Regions from separate parts of the Actinoplanes sp. NPDC048796 genome, predicted to be linked through region 1. Evidence: riboswitches for the same ligand, from Rfam matches in the RefSeq annotation. Region 1 holds a riboswitch; each other region holds the start of a gene.
The links. A riboswitch is a leader RNA that binds a small molecule or an ion and turns the genes downstream of it on or off. The one in region 1 is predicted to bind cyclic di-AMP.
Positions count from the first base shown of each region.

Region 2: another riboswitch for cyclic di-AMP. It lies ahead of AB0C26_RS13435 (hypothetical protein); the one in region 1 lies ahead of AB0C26_RS22285 (transglycosylase family protein).
Region 3: another riboswitch for cyclic di-AMP. It lies ahead of AB0C26_RS12410 (transglycosylase family protein); the one in region 1 lies ahead of AB0C26_RS22285 (transglycosylase family protein).

Region 1 is NZ_JBEZGO010000005.1:140,683-147,429, forward strand. It holds gene AB0C26_RS22260 (hypothetical protein) at 1-445, shown strand, start outside; gene AB0C26_RS22265 (hypothetical protein) at 442-1,044, shown strand; gene AB0C26_RS22270 (amidohydrolase family protein) at 1,041-2,081, shown strand; gene AB0C26_RS22275 (hypothetical protein) at 2,137-2,397, shown strand; gene AB0C26_RS22280 (hypothetical protein) at 2,463-3,245, shown strand; gene AB0C26_RS22285 (transglycosylase family protein) at 3,227-3,910, opposite strand; cyclic di-AMP (ydaO/yuaA leader) riboswitch at 3,913-4,068, opposite strand; gene AB0C26_RS22290 (hypothetical protein) at 4,254-4,628, opposite strand; gene AB0C26_RS22295 ((2Fe-2S)-binding protein) at 4,675-5,430, opposite strand; gene AB0C26_RS22300 (LLM class F420-dependent oxidoreductase) at 5,496-6,392, shown strand; gene AB0C26_RS22305 (peroxidase family protein) at 6,493-6,747, opposite strand, start outside.
Region 2 is NZ_JBEZGO010000002.1:1,066,864-1,073,610, forward strand. It holds gene AB0C26_RS13425 (ABC transporter ATP-binding protein) at 1-121, shown strand, start outside; gene AB0C26_RS13430 (hypothetical protein) at 373-1,437, opposite strand; cyclic di-AMP (ydaO/yuaA leader) riboswitch at 1,441-1,574, opposite strand; cyclic di-AMP (ydaO/yuaA leader) riboswitch at 1,785-1,920, shown strand; gene AB0C26_RS13435 (hypothetical protein) at 1,924-2,952, shown strand; gene AB0C26_RS13440 (glycoside hydrolase family 65 protein) at 2,999-5,362, opposite strand; gene AB0C26_RS13445 (beta-phosphoglucomutase family hydrolase) at 5,418-6,158, opposite strand; gene AB0C26_RS13450 (ATP-binding protein) at 6,237-6,677, opposite strand.
Region 3 is NZ_JBEZGO010000002.1:853,718-860,464, forward strand. It holds gene AB0C26_RS12395 (methyltransferase domain-containing protein) at 1-107, opposite strand, end outside; gene AB0C26_RS12400 (XRE family transcriptional regulator) at 155-721, shown strand; gene AB0C26_RS12405 (saccharopine dehydrogenase NADP-binding domain-containing protein) at 699-1,934, opposite strand; cyclic di-AMP (ydaO/yuaA leader) riboswitch at 2,046-2,217, shown strand; gene AB0C26_RS12410 (transglycosylase family protein) at 2,222-2,830, shown strand; gene AB0C26_RS12415 (nuclear transport factor 2 family protein) at 2,876-3,241, opposite strand; gene AB0C26_RS12420 (LysR family transcriptional regulator) at 3,312-4,253, shown strand; gene AB0C26_RS12425 (hypothetical protein) at 4,250-4,612, shown strand; gene AB0C26_RS12430 (FAD-binding oxidoreductase) at 4,614-5,291, opposite strand; gene AB0C26_RS12435 (FAD-dependent oxidoreductase) at 5,354-6,547, opposite strand.

The DNA of each region.
Region 1 (6,747 bases):
CTACTACTTCGAGGTGTTCCAGCACGGCCACCGCTGGACCACCGACCTGTTCACCGAGGACATCGTCTACCGCGACCTCGAGTACACCGACGACAACGGCTGGATCACCAACATCTGCATCTACTGGTCGGTGGGCGACTGGGTCGCGCCGGTCTACAGCCCCATGGAGGACCCGCGCATCCCCGGCGACTCCGAGTTCCAGGCCAGGAACTATTACACGTACGACGACAAGGAACGCTTCCACCACGAGAAATACCGGATGTTGTACGGCCTGGACCTGCCGCATCGCTTCCGTTCGCGGATGTGGGGGCCGCGCGGGGCCACCCTCGTGCAGCAGTACCACGTCGGGCGCATGTACCCGCCGGAGGAGAAGAACGAGACGTGGCTGGGGCCGGACGGGGCGTCGGCGCCGGGAGGGGGCAACTGTTGGTACCACCACCTGTGAGCGTCTTCGGCCTGCGCAAGAACTGGGTCGACCCGGGACCGGGCATCGCCCTGGTCCAGGCGCACTACGTCTGCTCCCCCAGCGGCGCACCTCCCGACTGGTCCTCGGCCGAACAGGTCGTGCTGGCGCCGTCCCCGGTCCGGACCGCGGTTCTCGAACTGCCACGGACGGTCGACGGGTCCACCGAGTTCTCGCTGCACCACTTCTTCTTCGTCGTGGGCGCGAACGACCGTACGACGTCTCCGGTCTTCACCGAGGACATCATGGCGCGCGAAATCGTGTTCGACGACGCCGCCGGGGCGTACACCTCGGTGGGTTTCGTCTGGAGCGCGGTCGACGCGCCCGTGCCGAACTACACCAGCGGGACGATGGACGGTTTGCCGTTCGTGTCGCCGGGTACCGCGCCCCCGGAAGGTGACGTCTACGAGTTCGTGCGCGCGCAGCCGCTGCCGCACGTGTTCCGAGGGCTGGTGTGGGGCGTGCGCGGAACCACCATTCGCTACGGCTATCACCTGCTGCGCCAGGGGATGCCGGATCCGGCCGCGGACGACGAGCGCTGGGACGACCACGACGGTCACGGCTGGACCATCTCCCTGTGAGGCGCTACGACCGACCGCTGCGGTGGGCCGGCCGGGGCCTGATCCGCTACACCGGATCGATGCCCTTCCCGGTTCTCCATTACGGGTACGACGGGTGGTCCTCCCCGCGGGATCTGCCCATGCGGCGCGACGACGCCGGCTGGCTCGCCTCGATCCCCACGGCCGGGCGCCACGTCGTCGACTGCGTCGTGCGCTCGGCGCGATCGGAGCGGTGCGACAACAACGACGGGGCGGACTACCGGCTCTGGATCGGGCTGGACCCGGTCGACGCGCACACGCACGTCCGCGCGCCCGGCGGCGGCATGCTGGGTTTCGACAGCCTGCGCACGGCCGCGTTCTCCGGCGGCATGACGCACGCGCTGGTCTCATGGACCGACAACGACCTGGTCGAGATCGTCGCCGAGGCGACGCCGTGGCTCACCCCGCTCGTCTGGGTCCGGCCCGGCGGTCCCGATCCGGCCGACGTCCGGCGCCGGCTCGCCGCCGGCGGCGCCGGACTCAAGCTCCATCCGGCGTACGACGGGTATCCGGCCGACACGCCGGGGCTGGATCCGTACCTGCGAGTGGCCCAGGAGGCCGGCGTGCCCGTGACGGTGCACAGCGCGCCCGGACCGGCCGATCCCGACCTGATCCGGCGCCTGGCCGAGCGGTTCCCGGCGGTACGGTTCGTGCTCTACCACACGTACCTCGGACCTCCGGAGGGCCGCAAGCGCGCCCTGCGGCACGCCGCCGCGCTGCCGAACCTCTACCTCGAGACCTCGTGGTGCCGGTCGGCCGAGGCCGAGCGGCTGCTCGACGAGCTGGGACCGGACCGGGTGCTCTTCGGGTCGGACGCGGCCACCGACGGGCCCGACCACTACGTCCGGCGGCCGCCGAACATCGAGATGACCGAGAACTACAACACCGGGCTGCTGCGGCTGGCCCAGCGGCTCGCGCCGGAGGTGTTCCGGGCGTTCGTCTCGGGGAACGCCCGCAAGCTGTTCGGCCTCCCGGCGGCGTACGTTCACAAGCGCCGTCCGCGGCGGCCGTCACTCTGACGTGGCGGTGTGGCGCGCCGGGCAAGATCTCCCATGAGTCGCTATGTTGGTACGCATGACGACGGCCGGCGCACGCGGGACACTCCTGCCGCGCGCGTTGCTGTCCATTCTGCTGTTCGTGTTGCTGGCGCAGGTCGCCACGCCGCAGCGGCCGTCCGCCGCTGTTTCCTCCTCCGCCGTTTCTGAATCCTCCCCGGAAGAGCCGGGTGAGGAGGCGGAGTTCGAGCAGGCGCCGCTTGACCGCGCCACCGTCCTCAGTACGCAGTTCACCGCGGGTGTCCGCGGTTCTCGCGCGCCTCCGGCCGCGTCCCTCTGATCACCGCTTGGTGATCGCAGCCCTGTTGCGAAGAGTGGACGTGCCGACTGGACGGATAGATAGTCATGAATGTTGTAGCGGAGATGCTCGTTTCCTCGCCGGCGCCGGCGGCCATCTGGGCCACGCTGATGCTGCTCACCCTGCCCGCTCTGCTCCTACTGGGCAGCCCGCAGGCGATGCGCCACCCCCGGAAGGCGGCTCAGGAGACCGTGGCCGCGCTGCGGTCGCAGGCCACCCTGCGGCGGCGTCAGGCCGAGGAGGCCGAGCGGGCGGCCCAGTTCGCCTCGGAGGTCGAGGTGGCGGCCTCGCGGGCGGCGGCCTCGGCGCAGCGCTGGCAGGAGATCTGGGAGCAGGCGTCGGCCTCGGTGAACACGGCGTACGACGCGTGGCTGGAGGCGGATGCCCGGGTGCGGAGCGCGGCCTCGGCCGCGGCGTGGGGCACCCCGTGGTCGGTGCGGACCTGCGAGGAGTACGCGGCGCGGGAGCGCTTCCTGCACCAGGCCGTCTCGGCGGCGGTCGGCCGCGGCGAGCTCCCGGCTTCGGCGCTGGGTGACGCGATCGCCGGGCGCAACGGCTGGGACGCGCGGCTGCACCCGGTCGACCAGGAACTGGTGATCGCGCGGGCCTCGGCCGCGTGGCTGCGCCAGTGCTACGACCTGGCCGTCGAGGCCGAGGCCACGGCCTGGCACGACGCCTCGCTGGCCCGGCGCGCCGCGAGCAGCCTGCGCGAGGAATCGCAGGCGGCCGCGGTGCTGGCGGCGGCCCCGGCCCCGGTGCGGGGGAACACCGAGGTCCGGGCGAGCCGCCGGGTCACTTTCGGGGAGATCGCTCAGATCGCGATGCGCTGACCCGGGAAGATCAGGTTCGGGTCGTCGATGATGCTCTTGTTGAGCTCGGCGAGCCGCTCCCAGCCACCCTCGATCTGGTAGCGGTTGGCGATCTTGGCCAGGGTGTCGCCGGCGCGGACCACGTAGAAGTCACCGCTGGTCCGGGTCGTCGACTTGTGGGTCGACGTCGTCTTCGCGCTCGACTTGTGGGTCGTCGAGGTCGACTTCTTGTGCGTGCTGTGGGTGCTGTGGCTGCTGTGCGTGCTCGTCGACTTCTTCTTCACCGACGACTTCTTCGTCTCCGAAGCGCCGCTGGTGTTGTGGCCCTTGTAGCTCTTGGACGAGCCGGCCTTCTTGCCGCAGACGGGCCAGGCGCCGATGCCCTGACCGTCGAGGACCTTCTCGGCGATCCGGATCTGCTCGCTGCGGCTCGCCTTGTCGGCAGTGCTGGCGTACTTGCCGCCGCCGTAGGCCTTCCAGGTGCTCTTGGTGAACTGCAGGCCACCGTGGTAGCCGTTGCCGGTGTTGATGCTCCAGTTGCCGCCGGACTCGCACTGGGCGACGGCGTCCCAGTTGACGCTGCCCGCGGCCTGAGCCGGCTGGGCCGCACCGAACAGGGCGAACGCTCCGGCCACGCCGGCGGTGGTCAGGCCGAGGGCGATGGTGTGCTTACGGGTCTGTGCCATGGAAGAACAACCTCCACGCCTACGAGGTGAGCTGTCGGGTTCGGGCTGAGGTGCCCGGCCGCACGTGGCGGCTTCACCCCGAGGCACGCGCTGGGCGTGCCGAGGAACGTGTGGGTCCCCCGCTCCATGCCTGAGTTGAATTCCGTCGGGCGGCGGCAGGACTCGGCGTTCCGCCCGCGGTGCCCACGATCGTGGGACCGGCCGACCGTAACCACGCCCGGCGACGGTCGGCAAAGGCCCGAAGGGCGATCGTGACGTTGTTCTCAGTACGCCCAGGCCGGGAATGTGCCCGATTTCGTCCCGTTATGTGGGCCACCACGATCAAGGCCGCGACCAGGCACGATCAGTCCGGCGTTACCAGGCCCTGCAGCCCGACGACAATGGCGACGAGACCGAAGATCGCCAGCAGCAGTCCCCGGCCGAACGGCGCGGCGCCCGGTTCGACCGGTTTGCGACCGGTCAGGCGGTCCCAGAGCAGCGCGACGCCGACGGCGATACCGACCACCTCGAAGTGGAAGACGTGCGGCCCGTCGAACAGGTGCACAAGCAGGTAGTAGCCGCCGGCCACCAGGGCGACGACGCCGACCACCCAGCCCCAGGGCGCCACCTTGTCGGCGAACCCGCCCACCCCACCGCCCACCCGGGGAATCTGCCGCAGCAGGGCCGCGGCCAGCAGCAATCCACCGAGGATGTTCGCGAGATCCAACAACAACGCCATGAGCATGCCTCCCTGGTACCCATACGGGAGCGCTCCCATGTTCGGTTCAGCGCCGCTGGATCGAACAGTCCGCGCAGAGCCGCTGATGCGGAATCGTGAATGCCAGGCAGCACGTGCGGCGACGGACCCGCTCGGCGTTCCACTCGACCAGCCCCGCCACCCCCAGCGTCCGCAGCACCCGGCCCGTCGTCTCCCCCGGCGGCACCCCGGCCACCGCGGCGGCCCGCTGAGCCGCGTGCGCGACCCCCGCCGAGAGTGACCCCAGCAGCAGGCGCCGGCTGACCCGGGTCGCGTCGGCAACGGTGTCGAGCAGCGGCGTCACATGCTCGTCGAGCAGCGTCCGGCGCAGCGTCGCCAGCAGCGCGCCCTCGTCACCGGCGACCCGGACCCGCGGCTCTCCGCCACCGGCCAGCGGGTCGCCGGGCAGCACCGACACCGGCACGTCCTCGCGCAGCCCGAGCCGCGCCGGCGCGTACCGGTCGTCGAACCGGATCAGCACCTGAGCACGCGAGAGATGCGGCACCCGGCGCGCCGCCACCCACCCGAAGACCGCCGGAACCGCGAGCCAGAAGGAGTACGCCTTCCAGATCAGCGCCGCCGACACGTGCGGCTGCGCCGCCGGCCACCGGCGCCGGCCCGCCTCGAGCAGCACCTCGACACCGTCGCCGACCAGGCTTTCCGCGGGGATCCAGCCCTCGAGATCGCGCACCAGCAGGTCGGCCGCGAGCCCCGGCACCCGGTTGCTGGAGCCGAAACCCGCCGCGATCGCGGCGAGGATCGGCGCGTCCACGAGATCTCCCACCACCGCTGTATACCCGCCCGAACGCTTTTCAGTGACGCGTCCCCAGTGGACGGTAGGGTGGCCCGGTGAAACTGGGTGTGAACCTGCCGCAGACCACCACCTACGACCTGGCGCACGACGTGACCGCGTTCGCCCGGGAAGCCGAGCAGATCGGCTTCGACAGCCTGTGGGCGTACGACCGGGTGCTGACCCCGGAAGACCAGACCGGACCCCACGGGTTGTACGGAATGCCCGATGTGCCGTGGCCGGAACGGTACGGCTACACCACGGATCCACTGGTCACCCTGTCGATGGCGGCCGCCGTGACCTCGCGGATCGAACTGGGCACAGGCGTCCTGGTGCCGCCGCTGCACGTACCGGTCCGCCTGGCCAAGATGCTGTCGGCCCTGGACGCGGCCAGCGGCGGCCGCCTCATCGCCGGCCTGGGCGCCGGCTGGTCCATCGACGAGTTCGAGGCCAGCGCCCCGCGCCCGCTGACCGAGCGGGGCGCCGCCCTGGACGAGTTCCTGGACGTGGCGGAGGCGGTCTGGGGCCCCGACCCGGTCACCTTCGACAACGGTCGATACTCGATCAAATCCGCCCGTATCAACCCAAAGCCCGCCCGACGCGTCCCGGTCATCCTCGGCGGCCGCGGCGAACCCGCCCTGCGGCGCATCGCCCGCCGCGCCGACGGCTGGCTCCCGACCGCGACGGCACCCCAGCAGGTCGGCGAGACCCTGACCCGCCTGCGCGACCTGGCCGAGGCGGCGGGCCGTGACCGAGCGGCCATCACCTGCGTCTTCCAGATCGGCGTGGCCGCGACCCCCTCCGTACCGAAGATCGTCGAGGAGATCGAGGCCCTGGCCAAGGTAGGCGTGGACCACGTCTACGTGACCCTGCCGTCGGCGTTGTCCTCACTGACCGAGCTGATCGACACCGCGGCCGCCCTGATGTCCGCCGCCGAGGACGCCGACCTGCACTGACCCCACCCCGCGCGCCGTGTCGGCCGCCGCCGCGGAAGTGGAGCGGCGGCCACGAGCGGACCGCGCACGACCGGCCCGGCGGCCCAGCGCTGTCGCCGGATCACGTCGAGGACGACGGCCAGGGTTTGAACGCGTTGGCCGGAAGCTTGGCGCCCAGTGCTGGGCAGTGGCGGCTGATCAGGGCGGTCATGCTGGTCTCGGCGATCCGGTCGAGGCCGAACCGGGTGTAGATCTCGGGGCGGTAGTCGGCGGTCAGGAACCGGTCGCTCTGCAGCCGCCGCGAGGCCATCAGGATGAAGACGCGGAACGCCGTGTCCGAGAAGCCGAAGCCCTCGGGCGGCGTCTCCGCGAACAG
Region 2 (6,747 bases), on a different contig from region 1:
CAGCGAGCAGTCGATCCGCGACACCTGCGAGCGGTCGATCTGGCTCGAGTCGGGCGTGATCCGTGCCGACGGCCCGACTGACGACGTCATGAAGGAGTACGAGACCTTCGTACGGAAGTAGCCCGAAAACACCGCGATCGCCGCCGATGAGATGGGGCTCGGTTTTTCGACGGCCGCGGGGTTTGCGGACGGCGGAAAATCGCGCCCCATCTCATCGGTTACAAGGCGATCGCCCGCGGAGCGAAGCGGAGCCATGTCATCGATGAGATGGGGCTCGGTTTTTCGACGGCCGCGGGGTTTGCGGACGGCGGAAAATCGCGCCCCATCTCATCGGTTACAAGGCGATCGCCCGCGGAGCGAAGCGGAGCCATGTCATCGCATCGAGAGATGCACGTGGTTCGTGTGGTCGCTGGAAGGGTCGCCGTTTCCTCTGGTGTACGCCTTCCAGCCACTACTGGGTAGCCAGATCCGCTCGAACCAGATGACGTACAGAACGCCCAGCCGGTCCGCGTTGTTGATGAAGTAGTTCGCGAGGTTGGTGCCGTACGTCTTGCTGGCGCCCGTGGCGACGCCGCCGAAGCCGTCCTTGTCGGCGGCGAAGTCGCAGGCCTTGCCCTTGGGATGCTCACCGCTGTTCTGCTCGCGGAAGCAGGCGACATAACGGGTGAAGCCGTCCGCTTGCGCTTGCTTGAGGGCATTGAGCGTCCGAGGACTCAGGCACCCGCTCGTGGTGGGATCAGGCTCGGAGCAGCTCTCGGAGGGCAGCGAGCCGTCGGAGTCGCGCGGCGCCGCGCCCGCCTTCTGCTTGCTGGAGGAGCTGACGGCCTTGTCGCCGGCCTGCGGCGCGTCCTGACCGGTCTTGTCGTTCCCGCCGGTGTTGGCGGCCTTCAGAGCGGCCTCGGCCTGCACCTTGCGCTTGGCCATGAGCGCGACCTGCTTCTGCTCGTTGCGCACCTCGGTGTCGATGGCGACCTTGGCGGCCTGCTGGGCGTCGCGGGTGTTCTTGAGCGCCGCCACCGCCGTGTTCTCCTTGACCGCGATCGTCTCGAGCGTCTCGGCCCGGTCGAGGAAGCCCTCGGACGAGCCACCCGACAGCAGCGCGCTCATCGGGCCGAGGCGCCCGGTGCGGTACGACTGCTGGATGAGCTCGTCCAGTGCCGCCTGCCGCGGGGCGAGCTGCTTGTCGAGCTCCTTGAGCTTGGCCGCCAGTTCGGTCTGGCGCTTGCGCGAGCGGTCCAGCGCCTCCTTGGCCTCGACGAACCCCTTGGAGGCGGCCTCGAGCTGCTGGATGAGGGTCTTGGGGGCGCCCTCGCCGTCGTCGCCCGTGTCGCCCGGCGCGGCCGACGCCGGGCCGGCCACCGCTAACGCGAGACCAAAGATCGCGACGAGCATCGCCATGGTGGCTGCCAGTCGTCGCCGGACAGTCTTCTGCCGCACACCTGTTCCTTCCGTCGGCCGCCGACCGAGTTAGCTGACGGGTTCGGGACGGAAGTTGATCCCTACCGCTGGCGCGGATTCACCCCGGAAAGATTGGTTCCCCGGCTCGTCCGGAAACGATTAGGCGGCGATCCCCGGGGGGTGGGGACCGGCACCGACCATACCGAAGACATCGAACGATCGACAGTTATCGCACGCGAAGCAATTGAATGGCGACGCACAGTAGCCACTATTACTGAATGTCACAGGTGGACTACGCGAATAACGTTTTGCCAGGCCTGAAGCCTCTCTTGTTCTCGGGTAAACTGACCGCCGGTCCGCCTAACCAGGCACCGCCCCCGAGGTGCCGGCGGCCACCGCCCAATCGCCGTGAGGCGAGCCGGGGAACCAGGTCAGTCATGGGGTGCATCCGCGTCAGCGGTAGGGATCGCTTCCGTCCCGAACCCGTCAGCTAACCCGGTCGGCGGTTAACCGGAAGGAACCTGCATGACCGTACGACCCCGCCGGTGGCTGATGCTTGCCCTGGCGCCGATCGTTTCTGTCGCTTTCCTGGCGTCACCCATATCTCCGGCCTACGCCGAGCCCGGCGACGGCACGTCAGCGGCGCCGGACGAGTCGGCCGGCAAACAGAACCTGACTCTCGACGAGCTGATCGAGTCCTCGAACCGCCGATTCGTCCAGGCCAAGGGCGCCGTGGCGAAGTCGACGGCCGCGCAGAAGACTCTCGCCGCCAAGATCAAGACGGCTGAGGCCCGCCGCAACGCGCTGATTCCCGAGGTCAACGCGATCGCCAACCAGCAGTACCGGTTCGGCCAGCTCAACGCGGCCAGCTTCCTGCTGAGCAGCAAGGGCTCGGACGACTTCCTGGCCCGGGCCATGTCGCTCGAGGAGATCAACACCGAGCACGACCGGAAGCTCGGCGAGCTGAACAAGGCGATCGACGAGGTCACGAAGTCCAAGGTGGCACTGGACGCCGAGGTCAAGAAGCAGCAGACCAACCTCGTCGCGATGAAGAAGCAGAAGGAGGCGGCCAGCCAGGCCCTCAACCTGGTCGGCGGCGAAGGCCTCACGCAGGGCCACGTCCTCGCCGAGTCGCCGAAGGCCAAACCCGCGCCGCGCAATTCCGAAGGCGGCTTCTCGCCCGAGTCGTGCACCGTGAAAGATCCGACGACCAGCGGATGCATCACCGCCCGTACATTGAATATGTACAAAGAGACGAAGAAGGCGGGCTTCAACAGGTTCGTGGGCTGTCACCGCGACGGCGGGCCGTTCGAGCACCCGAAGGGCCGGGCCTGTGACTGGTCGTTGCAGAACAGCGGCTTCTCGGTCGCGCACAACGCGGACATGAAGGAGTACGGGAACAACCTGATGGCGTTCCTGGTCCGCAACGCGGACCGGCTCGGCATCTATTACGTGATCTGGTACAAGCAGATCTGGTTCCCCTCGGAAGGCGAGTGGCGCGCCTATCACGGGCCCAGCGACCACACCGACCACGTACACGTGTCGATGCTCTGAGACAGGCGAAAGACGGCCCCCGGGAAACCCCGGGGGCCGTTTTCGGTTAAGCGGTGGCGCGCCGCACCGGGGCGCGCCCGGCGGGCTGGGTCGGCGCCGGGCCGGCCTGGATGGCCGGCGGGTTGGCCACGGTCACCGGCTTGACCTGGGTGACCTCGACCTCCTTGCCGTGGTGCAGCAGCACGAGCCGGGCCGAGCCGCCACCGTTGCGCAGCGAGTACGTGACCTCCTCGGGGGTCACGTTCACCCGCAGGCGCAGGCCCCGCCAGAGCAGAGAGAAGTCCAGCGCGTTGATCCGGCTGGGCAGCCGGGGCGCGAACGACAGCTGGCCGTTGAAGTCGCGCATGCCGCCGAGCCCGGCGACCAGCGAGATCCACGTGCCGGCCAGCGAGGCGATGTGCAGGCCGTCCCGCGAGTTCTGGTGCAGGTCGTGCAGGTCCATCAGGGCGGCCTCGCCCAGATAGTCGTGCGCCAGCTCGAGGTGGCCGGTCTCGGCCGCCATCACGGCCTGGATGCAGGCCGACAGCGACGAGTCGCGGACGGTCCGGGCGTCGTAGTAGGCGAAGTTGCGCGCCTTCTCCTCCGGAGTGAACGCGTCACCGCGGATGTACATCGCCATGACCAGGTCGGCCTGCTTGACCACCTGCTTGCGGTACAGGTCGAAGTACGGGTAGTTCAGCAGTAGCGGGTAGGCCTCGGGCGGGGTGTTCTCGAAGTCCCACTCCTGGAGCCGGGTGAAGCCCTCCGACTGCTGGTGCACGCCGAGTTCCCGGTCGTACGGGATGTGGACCGAGGCCGCCGCGTCCCGCCAGCTCGCCGTCTCCTCGTCGTCGACGCCGAGCTTGCGGGCCAGGTCGGGGTGCCGCTTGGCCGCGTCGGCCGCGGTCAGCAGGTTCTGCTGCGCCAGCAGGTTGGTGTAGATGTTGTCGTCGACCACCGCCGTGTACTCGTCGGGGCCGGTCACCCCGTCGATGTGGAACCGGCCGTGCCGGTCGTGGTGGCCGAGCGAACGCCAGAGCCGGGCCGTCTCGACCAGCAGCTCCAGGCCGTACTCACGCTCGAAGTCGTAGTCGCCGGTGGCCTGCACGTACCGCCGCACGGCGTCGGCGATGTCGGCGCCGATGTGGAAGCCGGCGGTGCCGGCCGGCCAGTACGCCGAGCACTCCTGGCCGCGGATGGTGCGCCACGGGAAGGCGGCGCCCTGCAGGCCGAGGGTCTGCGCGCGCTCCCGGGCCAGATCCAGCGTCGAGTGCCGCCAGCGCAGCACGTCGGCCGCCGCGCCGGGCTGTGTGTACGTCAGCGCGGGCAGGACGAAGGTCTCGGCATCCCAGAACGTGTGGCCGTCGTAGCCGGGGCCGGACAGGCCCTTGGAGCCGATCGGGCGCTGCTCGGCCCGGGCGCCCGCCTGCAGCGTGTGGAACAGGCCGAAGCGGACCGCCTGCTGCACCTCGGGGTCGCCCTCGACGCGGACGTCGGAGTGGTCCCAGAACGCGTCCAGGTATTCGCGCTGGTTGTCGACCAGGCCCTCCCAGCCGTCGAGCCGGGCGCTGGCCAGCGCGGCGCCGACCTGGTCGCGCACGGCCGGCAGCGACCGGTGCGAGGACCAGCCGTAGGCGGCGATCTTCACCACGCGCAGCTTCTGACCCGGCTCCAGCTTGCAGGCCACTGTCGTGCGCAGCCAGTCGGGGTGGCCCTCGGTGGTCACCGCGTGCTTGCCGGGCGTCTCGACCAGGTGCTCCATGGCCGCGGCCATGCGCAGGTCGGAGGCCTTGGTGCGGTGCACCAGCAGGCCGCCGGTGCGCTGCTCGAGGACCTCCTCGGACTGCAGCGGGTGATCGAGCACGGCCGCCACGCGCGGGTCCTTGCTCATCGCCGGCAGCTGCTCGTTGGCGACCAGCTCCGACTGCAGGATCAGCCGGGCCGTGCTGTCGAGCGGCTCCACCTCGTAGAGGAACGCCACGACGGCCCGCTGGGTGAACGACACCAGGCGCACGGTGCGGACCCGGATGGCCTGGCCGGACGGCGAGACCCACTCGACGTTGCGCTCCAGCGTGCCCGCCCGCAGGTCGAGCACGCGCTCGTGCGAGCGCAGCTCGCCGTAACGCACGTCGAACGGCTCGTCGTCGACCAGCAGCCGCATCAGCTTGGCGTTGGTGACGTTGACCATCGTCTGGCCGGACTCCGGGAAGCCGTAGCCGGCCTCGGCGTAGGGCAGCGGGCGGAGCTCGTAGAACGAGTTGAGGTAGGTGCCCGGCAGGCCGTGCGGCTCGCCCTCGTCCAGATTTCCGCGGATCCCGATGTGTCCGTTGCTCAGCGCGAAGACCGACTCGGACTGGGCCAGCAGATCCAGGTCGAGGCGAGTCTCCCGGATGTGCCAAGGGTCGACGGGATATGCCCGTTCACGGATCACGGTGGTGCCTCTCGTACCTATGAGGAAGGAGAAAAGTCTTAATGGAGTACGTGCACTAACGCGTCAGGAGTTCGGACAGATCCGAAACCACAACGTCGGCCCCGTTGTCCAGAAGTGCCTGAGACTGACCCACTCGGTCGACACCGATCACGATGCCGAACGCGCCCGCGCGACCGGCGGCGACGCCGGCCAGGGCGTCCTCGTAGACGGCACAGCTCTTCGGGTCGAGCCCGAGCTGCTTGGCCGCGTACAGGAACGTGTCCGGCGCGGGCTTGCCCGGCAGGCCCTGTTCGCGGGCGGTTACCCCGTCCACGCGTACTTCAATCAGGTCGGCGATGCCGGCCGCCTCGAGGACGTCTTTGCAGTTGGCGCTGGCCGAGACCACAGCGCGGCGCAGACCGGCCTGCTGTGCGGCCTTGAGGTACTCCACGGAGCCCTCGTAGACCTGGACGGCGCCTTCTTGGATCTTCTGGAGAACGAGGATGTTCTTACGGTTGCCGAGGCCGTTCACGGTCAGCAGGTCGGGACCGTCGTCCGGGGTGCCCTCGGGCAGGGTGATGCCGCGGGACGCCAGGAACGTGCGGACGCCGTCGGCTCGTGGCCGGCCGTCGACGTACTGGTGGTAGTCGGCGCCGGAGTCGAACGGCACGAATTCCTGATCGTGCTGCGCCGACCACGCCTTCAGAAACGTGTCGAACGTCTGCTTCCACGCAGCATTGTGCACAAGAGCGGTCTGCGTGAGCACGCCGTCAAGATCGAAAAGGCATGCGGTTACGTGAGGAGGTAGTCCGAGCACCGGCCTAATGTAGTCGCACCGCGCCGTCGATGAGCCCGGAAGGGCACCTTCACATTCGTCCGGTGGTTTACACGCTGTTCAAAGTTCGATCCGCAAGCCGATCGTGGTACCGATCGGCCCGGTGGCCACAGTGACTTCGTCGCAGAGCTGATAGGCCAGCCAGATGCCGCGTCCGCCCACCTCATAGGTCTCGGGAACCTCGGGAGCGGACAGGTATCGCGCCGGAATGCCCGAGCCCGAGTCGGTGACCGAGCACCAGGCCGAGTCGCCGGCCGTCCACAGCAGCAGGCGACCGTAGCCACCGGCGTGCAACACGACGTTCGTGACGATCTCGTTGACGGCCAGGATGTAACCCTGAAGCCGGTCGCCGGTCAGCCCCACCCCACGCAACCGCGCTGTCACCTCGTGGCGCACGAGGGCGATCTCGTCCCGGGCGAAACGGCGGTCGAGCAGGTGGCCGGCGGCGCCCGATGGAGGGACGGCTGAGCCCGACGACTCCACGCTCGGAGCCGAACGCACTCTCTGGCCCAATCTCTCCTCCACCGTGGTGCAGCTTACGCGGTGTGCCGCCCCAGTGGCACCACGCGCC
Region 3 (6,747 bases), on a different contig from region 1:
GGCTGGGCCGGGGCCAGCGAGCCGACCCAGGTGATGACCTCGTTGTGGTAGTCGCGCAACACCTCGGCGTCGAGGTCAAGCAGCTCAGCGAAAGCGGTATGTGCCATGTCTCGAAGGTAGCCGCATCTTGCGTCAGCGACATAGCATCTTGCGTATGACGCAAGACGGCGAACTCGATGCCCTGGTCCGCCAGCGCATCCGGGGCCTGCGGATGGCTCGCGGCTGGTCCCTCGACGAGCTGGCGGCCCGCTGCTACCTGAGCCCGTCCACGCTCAGCCGCATCGAGACCGGCCACCGGCGGATCGCCCTCGACCAGCTGGCCCCGATCGCGCGGGCGCTCAGCATCACCCTCGACCAGCTCGTGGAGTCGGGCGCCGACGACGACGTGGTGATCCGCCCGCACCGCGACGAGGCTCGCGGCATCACGACGTGGTTGCTCTCCCACGAGAGCAACCAGACCGTGGCCAAGCTGCGAGTGACCCGTGCGATGCCCAAGGATCTGCGGGTCCACCCGGGCCGCGACTGGTTCACCGTGCTCTCGGGCACGATCATCCTGCGCTTGGGCGAACGCACCATCACCGTCCGCACGGGCGAGGCCGCCTCGTTTTCCACGATGGTCCCGCACGCGTTCGGCGCCCTCGACGGCCCGGCCGAGGTCCTGTGCGTGCTCGACCACGAGGGCGAACGCTCCCACCTGCTCAACCACGGCGACCATCACTGACGCTGGAACCGCGGGTGGAGATCTCCACGCCGGCGGCCCGAAGGCGCTCCACGAGCGTGTCGCCGAGCGCCGTGGCCGGGGTCAGCACGCCACCCTCACCCTTCGGCAGGTCGACGGCCAGGGCCAGGGCGCTCTCCCCCAGCATGATCGCCGTGCCGCTGTAGCCAGGATCGTGGTCGTCCCGGAACCGGGCCGTGTAGTGGGCGCCCGTCGAGGTGCGGCCGAAGAGGTCGCAGGTGAAGTGCCCCTTGTCGCTGGACGGCCCCTCACCCGGTTTCGGCAGCACGCGGTCGATCACATATCGCGTCGGCGGGAACATCAGACCCGCGACGAGGGCACCGAAGCCCAGCTTGACGCCGTTGGCGGCCACCGGGGACACCAGGGGCGACGCGCCCACACTCATGAACTCCCGATAGCGGAACTCGCGCCCGTACGCGTAACCCCGCAGCGCATTGCTGCGCCGGACGACCCGCGTGTTGTAGGACGCCATGAAGAACGGCGCGAGTGTCCCCCGCAGCGACGGATGTACCCGCTCGCCCCGAACGGTGGCGATGTCGGACTGCCGGCCGAGGTCCGGCTCGGCGGCCCGGTCCGGGCTCAGCGAGTACGGGCCGGCCGCGACCCGCCTTTTCGCCGGATCCCTCTTGACGGTGTCGAGCTGATGGCGCAGCGAGTCGATGGTGCCGCCGCTGACCCCGCCGCGCAGGCTCGTCACCACCATCGCGGTGTCGGTGAGCTCGCCCGCGCCGTCACGGCGAACGGCCTCGCTCAGAACGTGCACACCGAGGTCGGACGGGATCGAGTCGAACCCGCACGAATGCACTATCCGGGCACCGGTGCCACGGGCCACCTCGTGGTTGTCGTCAATGCTCTGACGTGCGAAAAGAACCTCACCGGTCAGGTCGAGATAGTCGGTTCCGGCCCGGGCGCAGGCGTCCACCAATGGCTTGCCGTATTTCGCGTACGGCCCCACGGTCGTGACGAGAATCCGCGTCGCCCGCGCGAGCCGGGCGACCGCGTCGGCGTCACCGGCGTCCGCGACCAGGATCGGCCATTCGACGCCGAGCCGGCGTTTCACAGCATCGAGTTTGCTTTCGGAGCGGCCGGCCAGCGCGATCCGAAGGCCATCGGGGGAATGTTCGGCCAGATGCCGTGCCACCAGCGCACCGACGAAGCCGGAAGCGCCGTAGACGACGATGTCGTGCTCGGTCATGGTTGCCAATTCTCCAACAAGCTCCACAAATGCGCGCGACACGATAACGTCGATCTCGCCTATTCCTATAAGAATCCGGCGGGTGCCCTTTCGCGGTCGCCGCCGGTCCGTACGGGCGGAACGCCGAATCCTGCCGCTGCCCGGCGGAACACATACTTACGGCATGGAGCGGGGGACCCGAGTTCTTCGGCGCTTTGGCGCGCCTCGGGGTGAAGCCGCGCACGCGCGGCCGGGCACCTCAGCCCGAACCCGACAGCTGACCTCGCAGGCGTGGAGGGTCTTTCGTCATGGCACAAATGTGCAAACCTGCCCGCGTCATGGTGGGCCTGGCCGCCGCAACTGTCACTCTGGCCGCCCCAGCAGCCCCGGCACTCGCTTCACCCCCGGCCGCCGCGCCGGCGCACGCCGTCGCGCTCGCCAAGGGCGGTTCCGTCAACTGGGACGCCATCGCCGAGTGCGAATCCGGCGGCAACTGGGGCATCAACACCGGCAACGGATACTACGGCGGCCTGCAATTCAGCCGCAGCACGTGGCGCTCCCACGGCGGACACCGTTTCGCTCGCACCGCCGACCAGGCATCCCGCGCGGAACAAATCCAAATCGCCGAGCTGGTCCGCCGTTCCCAGGGCCTGGGCGCGTGGCCGACTTGTGGCCGAAAGGCCTTCTCTACCCGCCAATATCGCAGTACAAACACGGTCACTCGCAAATCCACCGTCAAGGCTCCATCCACAGCGTCATCCACAGGCCGCTACTACGTGGTGCGCGCCGGCGACACCCTTGCTTCAATCGCCGCCAAGGCAAACGTGGAAGGCGGCTGGCGAGCCCTATACCGCCTGAATCGCGCCGCTTTGAACAGCCCGCATCGCATCTTCCCGGGTCAGCCTCTGGCGCTGTAATAGCTGCTCCCGGCGCCGGCGAATGCCTGATCGCCGGCGCCGGGATCACGACCGCGGAGTCTGGAATTCCGGCTGGTCGAGAACCCGCAGCCACGTGCCGTCGGGCTGGCGGCGAACCACCTGGGCCCGGGCGCCCGAGCCATCTCGCGGAGGTGTGGAGGTCAGGGCCAGCTCGCCGCTCAGCAGGGTGGGCAGCGGCTCCTCGGGCTCGACGGTGGGCATGTGTGGCAGAGCCTCCTCCCACATGCGCTGGATGGCGGCGCGGCCGACGGTCTGGCGTCCGGGTGGGTACGCCATCACGGCATCCTCCTCGTACAGCAGTGCGAGGCCTTCGGCGTCTTTGGCGTTGGCACGCTCGACGAACAGGCGGGTCAGGTCTTCGGGGCGCTGGGCCTTCTCTCGTTTCGTCATGCGTCCAGCCTTCTCGAGGCGGGATGAGAAGTCCAACGCATGGTTTTCATGGGAGCTAGAATCCGCAGTTATGGAACTGCGGCAGCTGGAGTACTTCGTGACGGTCGCCGAGGAAGCGAACTTCACCCGGGCGGCGGAGAAGGTGCACATCAGCCAGTCGGGCGTGAGTGCGCAGGTCAAGGCGCTGGAAAGCGAGCTCGGTGCGGAGCTGTTCGACCGTTCGGGACGAGTCGCCCGCCTCACCGAGGCGGGGGTGGCCGCGCTGCCGTACGCCCGGGCCGCGCTCGACGCCGCAGCCGACCTGCGCGAGGCCATCGACGAGGTGAAGGGCCTGGTTCGCGGGCATGTGACGGTCGGAATGGTGAGCGGCTGCGAGATCACACCGCTGTTCGCCGGGATCGCCGGCTTCCACGGCGAGCACCCGGGCATCGAGCTCGAACTGACCGAGGGCGACTCCCATGATCTCGTGGCCGGAGTCCGGGCCGGCGCGATCGACATCGCCCTGGTCGGCCTCGCCGGCGAGCCGCCCGAGCACCTGGCCACGCAGGTGATCAGCAGCGAGGGCCTGGTCGCGCTCTTTCCTCCGGACGAGCCCCGCGACCGCATCTGTCTGGCCGACCTCACGGCGTACCCCATCGTCACCCTGCCGCAAGGCACCGGGATCCGTGCCGCCTTCGACGAGGCCTGTCTGGCGGCGAGGTTGATCCCCGACGTCGCGCTGGTCGCGTCGGCGCCCGGGACCGTCGCCGAGCTCGCGTCGCGCGGCTTGGGAGTGGGAGTGCTGAGCGAGTCCATGGCGCCCGCATTTCCCCACCTCACCGCCATACCCATCGATAACGTGCCGATTCCGGCGCTGTTGGCGCTTGTTTGGCGCCGGCGCGCGAGTCCGGCGCTATCGGCCCTGCTCCCGCACCTGCGGCGGGCCTTCGCTGTGGACAACTCGGTCGCCGAGGGCGCCCCTGTGGATAACCGAAAGCCTCGATCGCCGGAACTCGATAACGTCTCGGCATGACTGAGACACCGCTCCGGCAACAGCTTCGAGAGGCGCTTCCACCCGCGATGAAGGCCCGCGATCGTGCCGCGATCGCGGTTCTGCGGGCGACGCTCGCAGCTATCGACAACGCCGAAGCAGTGCAGACCGATGAGGGTACGGGGGTGAGCCTGGCCATCGAGACATCGCCTGTCGGCGTCGGCGCGACCGAGGTGGCACGCCGAGTGCTGACCGAGGAGGACGTGAGACAGATCGTCCGGGCGGAGGCGGACGATCGGGAACGCGCTGCGACCGAGTATGCCGAGCTGGGCCGGCCGGAGCGGGCCGAGCAGCTGCGTTCGGAGGCCGGCGCTCTGCTCGCCCATCTGAACCCGGAGTGAGTCAGCGCAGGGCGAAGGCGTCGTACTGGATGCGCGCCGCCGGCACCCGCAGCGCCTCCAGTCGCTCCAACATGCAGTCCACCATGGACTGCGGCCCCGAGATGTAGAAGTCGTGATGGGGCCAGGGGCCACGTGCGGCGACGGCCTCCGCGACGTCGGCCGTCGTGCGCACGATCGTCAGCCAGGGATGGCGAACGGCCAGCCGGTCCAGCGGCTCGCGGTCGTAGAAGGCGCCGTCATCCCGCTCCGCGCGGAACAGATGGATCCACCTTGTGCGGTTGTACCTTGACAACTCATCGATCAACGCCTTGGCCGGGGCGAGGCCGGTTCCTCCCGTGATGAAGACCAGGTCCCTGCGGGAGTACGGGTTGAGCGCCATCGAACCGTGCGGCTCGCCGAGCCTGAGCGTGTCGCCGGGCTTGAGCCGTTCGACGAGGGCGGCCGATACGCCGGACGGGGATCCCGCGCGCACATGGAACTCGAGCACCCGGTCCCGCCGCGGGGCGTTCGCCATGGCATAGGGCGAGCTCTGCCACGGCCGGTACGGGCACTCGATCTCCACGTGCTGCCCGGCCCGGAACGGCATCGCCCGGCGGGTGCGGCAGGTGAAGACCACGACGTCGGCTCCGCGGCGCTCGTGGGTGAGCACTTCCGCGGGCCACCACTGTGAGGCCGCCACCCCGGAAGCGTCGCCGATCATCCGCCCCGGCGCGACGGACACCGAGTGCGAAACGCGCTGCTCTACGCGGCCAGCTCGGACAAATCCACGTCCGTGGCGGCCAGCCGGGTCCGGTCGACGGTGGCGCCCGATCGGATCAGCGCGTCGATCTTGTCGGAGACGTCCCAGATGTTGACGTTCATGCCGGCGGCCACCTTGCCGTCGACCAACCAGAACGCGATGAACTCGCGAGCGGCGAGGTCACCGCGGATCACCACCTCGGCGTCCGCCGGCGCCGAGCCGGTGTACTCCATGCCCAGGTCGTACTGGTCGGTGAAGAAGAACGGCAGGCGGTCGTAGACCACGTCCTCGCCGAGCATCGCCCGTGCCGCCACCGGACCGCTGCGGATCGCCGTGTCCCAGTGCTCCACGCGCAGGCGCCGGCCGAGCAGCGGGTGCTCGATGTTGGCGATGTCGCCGGCCGCGAAGATGTCGGGGTCGCTGGTGGCCAGCCTCGACGAGACGAGCACGCCGTTGTCGACCTCGAGGCCGGCGCCGGCGGCGAGCGAGACGTTCGGCGTCACACCGATGCCGGCCACGATCACGTCGGCCGGCACCGAGGTGCCGTCGGCCAGCCGTACGCCGTCGGCCGTCACCTCGGTGACGTGCGTGTTCATGCGCAGCTCGGTGCCGTTGGCGCGGTGCAGGTCGGCGAAGACCCGGGCGATCTCGTCGCCGAGAATGTGCTGCAGGGGCAGGGCCGACGTTCCGACGACGGTCACCCGCGCGCCCCGGCTGCGCGCGGCGGCGGCGACCTCGAGGCCGATCCAGCCGGCGCCGACCACCACGAGGCGGGTGTCCTTGGCGATGGCTTCGTCGATGCGGTGGGAGTCGGCGAGCGTCCGCAGCAGGAGCGCTCGCTCGCCGCCCGGCACGTCCAGCCGGCGCGGGGACGAGCCGGTGGCCAGCAGGAGGCGGTCGTAGTCGACGTCGTCGCCGTTGTCGAGACGCAGCGACTTGGTGGTGCGGTCGAGCGCGGTCGCGGTGACGCCGAGGCGCAGGTCCACGTCGTGGTCGGCGTACCACTCGGTGGAGTGCACGAAGACGCTGTCGGGCTCGTCGTTGCCGAGCAGCAGGCCCTTGGAGAGCGGCGGACGCTCGTACGGGCGGACGGTCTCCGCACCGATCAGCGTGACCGGGCCCGCGAAGCCGGACTTGCGCAGGGTTTCCACCGCTTTGGCGCCGGCCAGGCCGCCGCCCACCACGACATACGTCATGGGCTCATCATTCACCCGTCCGGCCGGCCGGACTATGACGCGGGACGCAGGCCGGATTTTTCGCCAAACCCCTTGGCACTCGGCTGACGACAGTGCTAAAAAATGACTTGTCGGTGCTGCTCAGAGGCTCACCGACCTCGGCAGAACTGATCTGAGCCGAGCGCCACGCGCTCGCCGGGCAGGCCGGCGAGCCATCTATG